One region of the Paenibacillus sp. 1A_MP2 genome, then DNA from elsewhere that is predicted to be linked to it. Evidence: riboswitches for the same ligand, from Rfam matches in the RefSeq annotation. Region 1 holds a riboswitch; the other holds the start of a gene.
What was found. A riboswitch is a leader RNA that binds a small molecule or an ion and turns the genes downstream of it on or off. The one in region 1 is predicted to bind glycine.
Positions count from the first base shown of each region.

Region 2: it holds a riboswitch for glycine, as region 1 does, so the genes downstream of both, gcvT (glycine cleavage system aminomethyltransferase GcvT) here and sdaAB (L-serine ammonia-lyase, iron-sulfur-dependent subunit beta) in region 1, are expected to answer to the same signal.

Region 1 is NZ_JBQQCS010000001.1:6,755,313-6,759,701, forward strand. Features, by position in the region: gene ACTWJ7_RS33160 (YhgE/Pip domain-containing protein) at 1-404, opposite strand, end outside; gene sdaAA (L-serine ammonia-lyase, iron-sulfur-dependent, subunit alpha) at 661-1,611, opposite strand; gene sdaAB (L-serine ammonia-lyase, iron-sulfur-dependent subunit beta) at 1,601-2,290, opposite strand; glycine riboswitch at 2,403-2,544, opposite strand; glycine riboswitch at 2,549-2,672, opposite strand; gene ACTWJ7_RS33175 (MFS transporter) at 3,011-4,288, opposite strand; gene ACTWJ7_RS33180 (phosphotransferase enzyme family protein) at 4,318-4,389, opposite strand, start outside.
Region 2 is NZ_JBQQCS010000001.1:2,045,026-2,049,414, reverse strand. Features, by position in the region: gene ACTWJ7_RS10135 (PTS mannitol transporter subunit IICB) at 1-1,061, opposite strand, end outside; partial or broken gene gcvH (glycine cleavage system protein GcvH) at 1,637-2,025, opposite strand; glycine riboswitch at 2,372-2,495, shown strand; glycine riboswitch at 2,499-2,599, shown strand; partial or broken gene gcvT (glycine cleavage system aminomethyltransferase GcvT) at 2,797-3,932, shown strand; partial or broken gene gcvPA (aminomethyl-transferring glycine dehydrogenase subunit GcvPA) at 3,929-4,389, shown strand, end outside.

The sequences.
Region 1 (4,389 bases):
TTCTGCATCACACTTTTCACGGTAGCTACGTTGGATTCATTCATCACATACTTCACCTTCACCGGTTGCGATAAATCTCCCGCCTGCTGCATGAAACCCGATGGAATCTCAATAATCATGTATACATCCCTGTCGGTTAACAGCTGTCTGGCTTCTTCCATCGATGCGGATGGTTTGATCACAAAGCCAAGTCCCGCTGCAAGAGACTTCGCTACAGGCTCAGCCGCGGCCCCATCTTCATTCACAATGGTCACCGCAAGCTGAGTCATCCGTGCATTAACCTGATCATACCCACTAAGCCAAATGGTATTAAAAAAAACCTGGAATAATACGGCCGTAATCAACCCGACAATCGTAGCTCCATTTTTCATAAACAGAAGACTCGTTTGAAAAACACGTTTCATCTTATTCATCTCCTTAGGTTGTATTACGTTATTTAGCTTTTCTATATATCATATTGATATATGTCAGTTAATAATATATCTAATCGATATATAAACGTCAATACCTATTTATTTTTTTCTTTGTTGGAACAGCAAAAAAGCCGATACGCCTCTTCATCAGGAAGAATTCGTATCGGCTTTCATATCAAGATGGGAGCAGCATCGACGTTTATGATCCAGACTCCGAGTTAATTCAGTTCATGTTCGTTCATGGTTGTCATGCCTTAGGTTCAGGTTTGTTTTCAGCAGGGGACTCAGACTCTGCTTCAACTTCAGGCTCTGCACGCTTCGCCTTCGGTTTGGCGAGCTTCTCCATCATTTTCCGTCCCGTTGGTGTTTGAGCCAGCCCACCTTGGGCCGTTTCACGGTGCCTGCTTGGCATGGCACTGCCTACTTCCAGCATGACATCAATGACTTCGTCAGACGGAATGGCACTTCGTACCCCGGCCAGCGCCATGTCGGCCGCAGCCAACGCGGTTACGGCACCCAGTCCGTTACGGATGATGCACGGAATTTCCACGAGGCCTGCGACGGGATCGCAGATAAGGCCCAATGTGTTTTTTAACGCAAGACCTACTGCATGAACCACTTGCTCCGGCGTCCCTCCACGCAGCTCCACCATCGCTCCAGCGGCCATGCCGATGGCAGAACCCACTTCAGCCTGACAGCCGCCCTCGGCACCGGAAATAAATGAATTGTTGGCAATGACATAACCGATCGCTCCCGCACAGAACAGACCGTTCACCAGATGCTCGTCACTCCAGCCAAAACGCTCCTGGGAGCTGATAAATACACCTGGAATGATACCACAGGAACCGGCTGTCGGTGTCGCTACGATTCGGCCCATGGATGCGTTCACTTCCGATACACAAAGGGCATACGCCATGGCTAGTGCAGATGCATCTCCAGAGCAAGTCTCGCCTTTACGAATGTACTCGGCCATTTTTTTGCCGTCTCCGCCAGTCAAGCCGCTGCGTGATGTCGTATCTTCTGTCAGCCCTTTGTGAACAGCTTCCTTCATCACCTGATAGTAATCCGACATCTGCCGCACAACATCCGCTTTCGGGATATTCGTCTCCTGAACCTGCTCTTCGATCATCAGCTCGGCAATGGTTTTGGACTCTGCTGTACAGATGGTATTCAGTTCATGTAGATGTTTAAACCGCATCCGGTTCGACCCCTCTCTTCAAATCAATCACGCGAATGTCCAGCATATGATCCAGCGACCGCAGACGGTTTAACATCTCAGGATTCGGCACACCATCCATCTCCATCGCCGTCAGTGCTTCACCATCCCGCGCTTTCCGATCCACTTGCATGTACCCGATGTTCACACCTGACGAACTGATTGTGGAGGTTACGGAGGCGAGCACCCCTGCTTTGTCCGAATGGCGCAGCACAAGTGTCGGAAACTCTCCGCTGATCTGTACACGAAAATCATTCAATGCATGTACCGATACACTACCACCACCAATGGAAGCACCGATTAGTGAACATTCGCGGTCTCCGTGCCATAACTCAATTTTGACCGTATTAGGATGAGGAGCAGGCAGACCACTTGTAAAAAACTCTACCTCCATACCCGCTTCCTCTGCATATTGCTCTGCATCCGGAATCCGTGGATCATCCGTCACATAATCAAGCAGGCCACCGATCAATGCGAGATCCGTACCATGCCCCTGATACGTATCGGCGAAGGAGCCGTACAGCGTTAATCGGGCACGTTCAGGCGTGCACCCCAACCACTGACGGGCAATTCGACCCAATCTTGCTGCTCCAGCCGTATGTGAACTTGATGGACCTGTCATGGACGGACCAATAATTGAAAAAACGTCTTTAAAACGCATCGCAAACCCTCCATTTATAATCGTCATTTTCATCCAGACCTACACCCATAATGTTCCTTTATTACTGAATGATGACATAAGAAAAGGACAGAAGAAGGCCTTAAGGCCCTCTCTCTGTCCTCGATACCTGAGAGTTTCATGATAAGAAGCGCGGCGGATTGATGCATGCCCTGTATTCACAGGTAATGTCCCCTGCACACCGTGCTGCTTGACCATATACCCCTTGGGTGGCGCATATCGCGCACTCTCCAGAGTTGCGTCCAACGATGGTACATTTACCTGAGAGATTAACCACTGCGCCGGGTGCGTAGCAGCTTGCTCCTTCGGTGCCCGACAGCTGCCTTTTTACTCGGCATGCCCAGGACTCTCCCGCTCGCTATCATTCGCTTGTATGGAACCATTCTGATCGTGTACCAGAACGATAATTGAAGTTTTTATTACTTTCTCATTAAGATTAATCGACCGGAAGATCAGTGTCAACAAACTTAACGATTTCTTTGTGAATATTTACTTTTTTCCATTTTATAAACAGGATGAACCAACGATTTGTAAACTTTTATCACATGAATGTGTTAATGCGTTTCATTTAGAAAGCGTATACATTTGTTTGTTTTCTATGAGCAATATCTGTGGTTAGTACTATCTATGTTAAGATCCACAGAACGGTTCGGGTATTCAGGCAACCATTATTCTGTACTAGAATTGCCGGATTTCTGCCTGTCACCCCACCATCGAGTTGGGCTTCGCCGGTTCATCATAAAACCTGCTTCGGGAAGGAAACATGCTCGTCACCCACAATCCCAACGCTGCCAGCACCATCACTCCAGATACAACCGTATATACCATACGAAGCGACAACTGCTCTGCCACCACGCCTGCAACCAAAATGGAAACCACCTGCAGCACGCTTAACCCCAATCCAAGTATACTGCTCACTCGGCCCATCAGACCGACAGGGATATTATTTTGATAAAAGGTAACCAGGCCCGTATTCGCCAGTGCCGAGCACAGACCGAGCAGAATAAAAGCAAACGCCGCCAGTTCAAACGAGAACGAACGGGCGAACAGGAAATAACCCAGTGCGACCAGAAGCACACCGCCACCCATCATGTGACGGATCGGCACATGTTTGGCGAACAGCCAAACCAGCATGGAGCCTGCCAAATAACCAATCCCGGTGATACTCATCAAAGCTCCGTACTGCGATTCAGGCAGGTTCATCACCTGACGGATAAACACCACTTCCTGGGCATCGAGCGACATGCCGACCACCAGAATGATCTGAAACAGGGCATATATACCGACCACGTAGCTCGACTTCCGGCTAAAGCTCAGTACAGCCCTCCAATCCTGGGCAATCAACCGAGGTGTCAGCCTGTTTCCCGTCCCTTGATTCTGTTCTCCAATGCCCAATTTGGGAAGAAACAATAGAATCACAGCAGAAGCAGCAAAGGAAACCGCATTGGCATAAATGGCTGCAGCCGGAGATAAATAAATCAGCATCACTCCCGCGACTGCCGGGCCGGTAATAAATGCACCTGAGCTGATTAAGGCTTGCAAAGAGTTGAAGCGCTTGCGCCGTTCAGCAGGTACCAGCCGGGTAATGTACACCTGAGAGGAAGGGACAAATATGGAGGAAGACATACTGATCAGAAACATCACTGTATACATCATCCATAGGCTGGAAATCAGGGGGAGCATCGCCACCAACAATGCCCGCAGCATATCGGCACCAATCATCAGCTGCCGCTGATCATAACGATCAATCAGACTGCCTGACCATAACTTCGTGCACACCGAAGCAATTGGCGAGATAATCCATAACCCTGCGACTGCCGCTGGGGACTGTGTCATATTCAGCACCATCAGGTTAATCGCCACAATATATATGAAGTCACCTAGATTGGATATGCCCACTCCGCCAAGTAGCAATCCGGCATGCTTCCAGCCACCAGACGGAATCTTCGAAGCAACTCTTTTTTCATGAATGTTATTCATAGCGCTTCCCACCCAACAGAAATCACAAATTATAACTCATAGAAGATGCTCTCATTGTGTACATAGGGTCTGCAAAATTTGCTGCAAATAAGAGGCATTCG
Region 2 (4,389 bases), 4.7 Mb from region 1:
AGATCTTCGTCATCCTTCTGTTTACCTGTTTTGAGCAGCACAGATGCCACAAGGAAGGAGATGATCGCAGCTACGGCTACCCCTGCAAACATGCCAAGATATCCACCCTTAGGTGTTAACAAAGAGTAAGCAATGATACTACCCGGTGACGGTGCTGAAACCAAACCAGCTCCTGTCAGCATAAAAGTCAATGTACCCGCTACACCACCAGCCATCGCAGCCAGAATCAGTATCGGTCTCATCAGAATGTAAGGGAAATAAATCTCGTGAATCCCGCCAAAGAAATGGATAATTACAGCACCTGGAGCGGAAGATTTAGCTGATCCCCGACCAAAGAAGCAGTAGGCCAGCAAAATGCCAAGTCCAGGTCCCGGATTGGATTCAAGCATGAATAATACGGATTGTCCCAGTTCTCTTGCCTGATCCGTACCAATCGGTGTCAGAATCCCATGGTTGATGGCATTGTTCAGGAATAATACTTTTCCTGGCTCAATGATCAAGTTGACCAGCGGGAGAAGACCAGCATTCATCAAGGTTTCTACCCCAGCCGATAACACCTTGCTAATCGCTTCAACGAAAGGCCCGATACCTTTAAGCGCTAGAAGGGCCAAAATCCCACCAATAATACCAGCGGAGAAGTTGTTAACGAGCATCTCAAACCCGGATTTAATTTTGCCATCGACAGCCTTGTCAAATTTCTTAATGACCCAGGCTCCCAACGGTCCCGCAATCATGGCACCAAGAAACATGGGGATGTCACTGCCGACAATAACCCCGATGGTCATAATCGCACCGACTACACCACCACGTTGGCCGTGTACCATCGTACCGCCTGTGTAACCGATAAGTAACGGCAGCAAATATTTGATCATTGGATCAACCAACAATGCAAAATCTGCGTTAGGGAACCATCCTTTTGGAATGAACAATGCCGTAATTAAACCCCAGGCGATAAATGCACCCATGTTCGGCATAACCATACCACTCAGGAAACGTCCAAACTTCTGAACGCCGACCCGTATTCCTCCGCTTTTTCCGGACTTTGCGTCCACTGAACTCATACTAAAAACCTCCTCAACATATTAAACCTTAATTCCACTGAATTTTGACACGATGATCCAGACGAACGAAGGTACAAATCTGTAATAAATCTTAATTTCACAACCATATCGTAAATGAAAACGGTATCTTCTACAACGAAATGAAAACCTACTTCCGTCATGAACGTTGATGACAAGATTTAAATTTGAAGGATTGTCCCATTTTGAACCTTGTATAAGGAATGGAACCTGTTATTCCCTTTCCTGTATCATACCCACGAATTACCCCATTTTAATGACAAATAAAATTGTAAATTTATTCAATTTTAATGAGCAGTTTCTATCTCATTCAGGATTGATGATGAAACACGTTAGGGTGTTATTCATTTCATTCAAATAATCTGAAATACTCTAATAACAACGGCAAAAAGCGCAATTGCTCAGCCCGTTACAGGTGAGACAATTGCGCCTAAGTATTCTCCGGATTAGCAGGATTACCATCCGGATCTATAATCAATCGATTCATTCTTTTTAAGTTAAACGGCATTTGGCCTGAGGCTGAAATTCAGTCTCCAGCGGAAAATGCAACCCTAGTTTTATTCCGTATGTTTACGATACGCATCCGCATTCATCAATGTGGACAGTGCTGCTGTCAAATCGCCCTCAACACGGATTTCGATCATCCAGCCTTCTTCATATGGAGAGTTATTAACTAGCTCCGGGGAATCCTGCAATGCCTCATTTACAGCAACAATTGTTCCACTTACAGGAGAAAACAAATCCGAAACGGTTTTGACGGATTCAATTGTTCCAATGCTGTCTTCCGCCTTTACATCCGATTCAAGGTCAGGCAATTCTACAAACACAATGTCACCCAGCTGATGCTGCGCGAATTCGGTAATGCCAATACGTACGGTATCCTCCCTACGGTCTGCACCCATTCGTGCTCTTCACTGTACAGGAAATCACTTTTTAATTCGCTCATCGATATCCGCCTCGCTTTTCATTAATGAGTGCATGCGCTTCTTTGACCTTAACCTTTTTCCCAAAACATAGCGTATGATATTTTAGATTCAAATGTCAAGATACCTTACAATTTATTTGACTTTCTTCCTTATATGCCTGTAACTCCATTGGGCTCTCTCTACATATAATGGTGAATATTAGAAAAGTAAGCGTGCTCTTTAAAAATATACGAACATTACAGAATCATATTGAAATATCATTCGGATTTTTTGTTGATTTCTATGATATCGTTCTTGACATCAATAGTCGATTCAGGCTTTAATGAGAGTAGTAAATATGTTTGTTGGTCTATGCATTACCCGCGGATGAATGTAAAGGGAGAGATTACCCTTGACACCCGAATCAGGGTGTACATGCGGTAACGCCGAAGGAGTAAACCACCGACAAGCGGGAGGTGAATCTCTCAGGCAAAAGGACTTTTACGGGACGCAACTCTGGAGAGCATCTATTCGCCCTGTGTGGGCGTTAGGATCACCCAAGGGGAAACCTGCTGCATCATGCGGCGGGGTAACTCTCAGGTACCAAGGACAGAGCCTAAGAATACAGCGTGCTTCTGGCATGCCGGTTCTTTGGCCTGTCCTTTTCCTTTTCCCAAAAAAACGAAAACAGGTTATAGAGCGGCGCTGCCTATAGCGTCCTTACCTTACTTTTATAATTAAATGTTGATGCCAGATTCATTGATCCACGGTTAGACACTCGGCCGGTTGACGGCCCATGACGAGGTGATTGGATGTCCGATTTGCTTAGAACCCCACTCTTTCCACTCTATCAGCAGTATGAAGGCGTACGATGCATTGATTTTGGTGGCTGGGAGCTCCCGGTACAATTCAGCGGAATTCAGAAAGAGCATGAAGCGGTACGAGAACGTGCCGGATTATTTGATGTATCCCACATGGGTGAATTCACCGTACAAGGTGAACACGCGGAAGCTTTTTTACAGCACATGACGACCAATGATGTAACAACACTCGTTCCCGGTCAGGCTCAATACACGTTAATGTGTTATCCGGATGGCGGCGTGGTCGATGATCTGTTGATCTATAAACTGAAAGACCAGCATTATTTGCTGGTGGTTAATGCCTCCAACATCGACAAGGACTGGTCATGGCTGCAGCAGCACATGTCGCCAGGCGTAACGATGACTAATGATTCCGAACAAACGGCGCTGCTTGCCCTGCAAGGCCCACTTGCTGTGGATATTCTCGCAAAGGTGACAGACACTGATGTGTCTTCGATTGAGCCTTTCCGTTTTGTACCGAATGCAAAGGTATGTGGCGTTACTTTACTGTTATCCCGCACCGGATATACGGGTGAAGACGGATTTGAGCTCTATGTTCCTGCCGAACAGGCCGCTGTGGTCTGGAACGGATTGATGCAGGCGGGAGAAGGTTACGGACTCGTTCCGACCGGACTGGGTGCCCGGGATACGCTGCGCTTTGAAGCCAAGCTTCCCCTGTATGGACAGGAGCTGTCTGCAACCATCTCGCCGCTGGAGGCTGGCGTTGGCATGTTTGTGAAGCTGAATGCCGGGCCGTTTATCGGACATGAAGCCTTGTTGCAGCAAAAAAATGATGGGCCTGCCCGCAAGCTGGTCGGCATCGAAGTGCTGGAGCGTGGTATTCCCGCCCCCATTATCCGATATACGCCGAAGGCGTACAGATTGGTGAAGTAACCACAGGCACCCAATCCCCTACGCTAAAACGCAATCTGGGGCTGGCCTTGATTGACAGCAAATATGCTGCACTGGGTACCCCGCTGGAGATTGAGATTCGTGACAAGAAACTGAAAGCCGAGGTCGTGAAGACCCCTTTTCATAAACGGACACGTGCGCCAAAGACACCTACTCAAGGAGCTGATCAAGCATGAGCAAGCACCGCTATATTCCCATGACCGAGCAGGATCAGAGTGCCATGCTGGCAACCATCGGTGTGGAAACAATTGAGGATCTGTTCCATGACATTCCACAGGAGATTCGCTATCAGGGTGAACTGCCTGTTTCCTCCAAACTGGATGAATATGCACTCACACGTCATATGTCAAAGCAAGCGGGAGCCAATGCCAACTTCGAGACACACGCCAGTTTCCTGGGTGCAGGCATTTATGATCACCACGTTCCTTCCGTCATTAATCATGTCATCTCCCGTTCCGAGTTTTATACTGCCTATACTCCTTATCAACCCGAGATCAGCCAGGGAGAATTACAGGCGATTTTCGAGTTTCAATCCTACATCTGTGAGTTAACAGGCATGGCTGTAGCCAATGCCAGCATGTACGATGGCGCGACTGCATTCGCAGAAGCAGGCAATCTTGCCGCAGCGGCAAC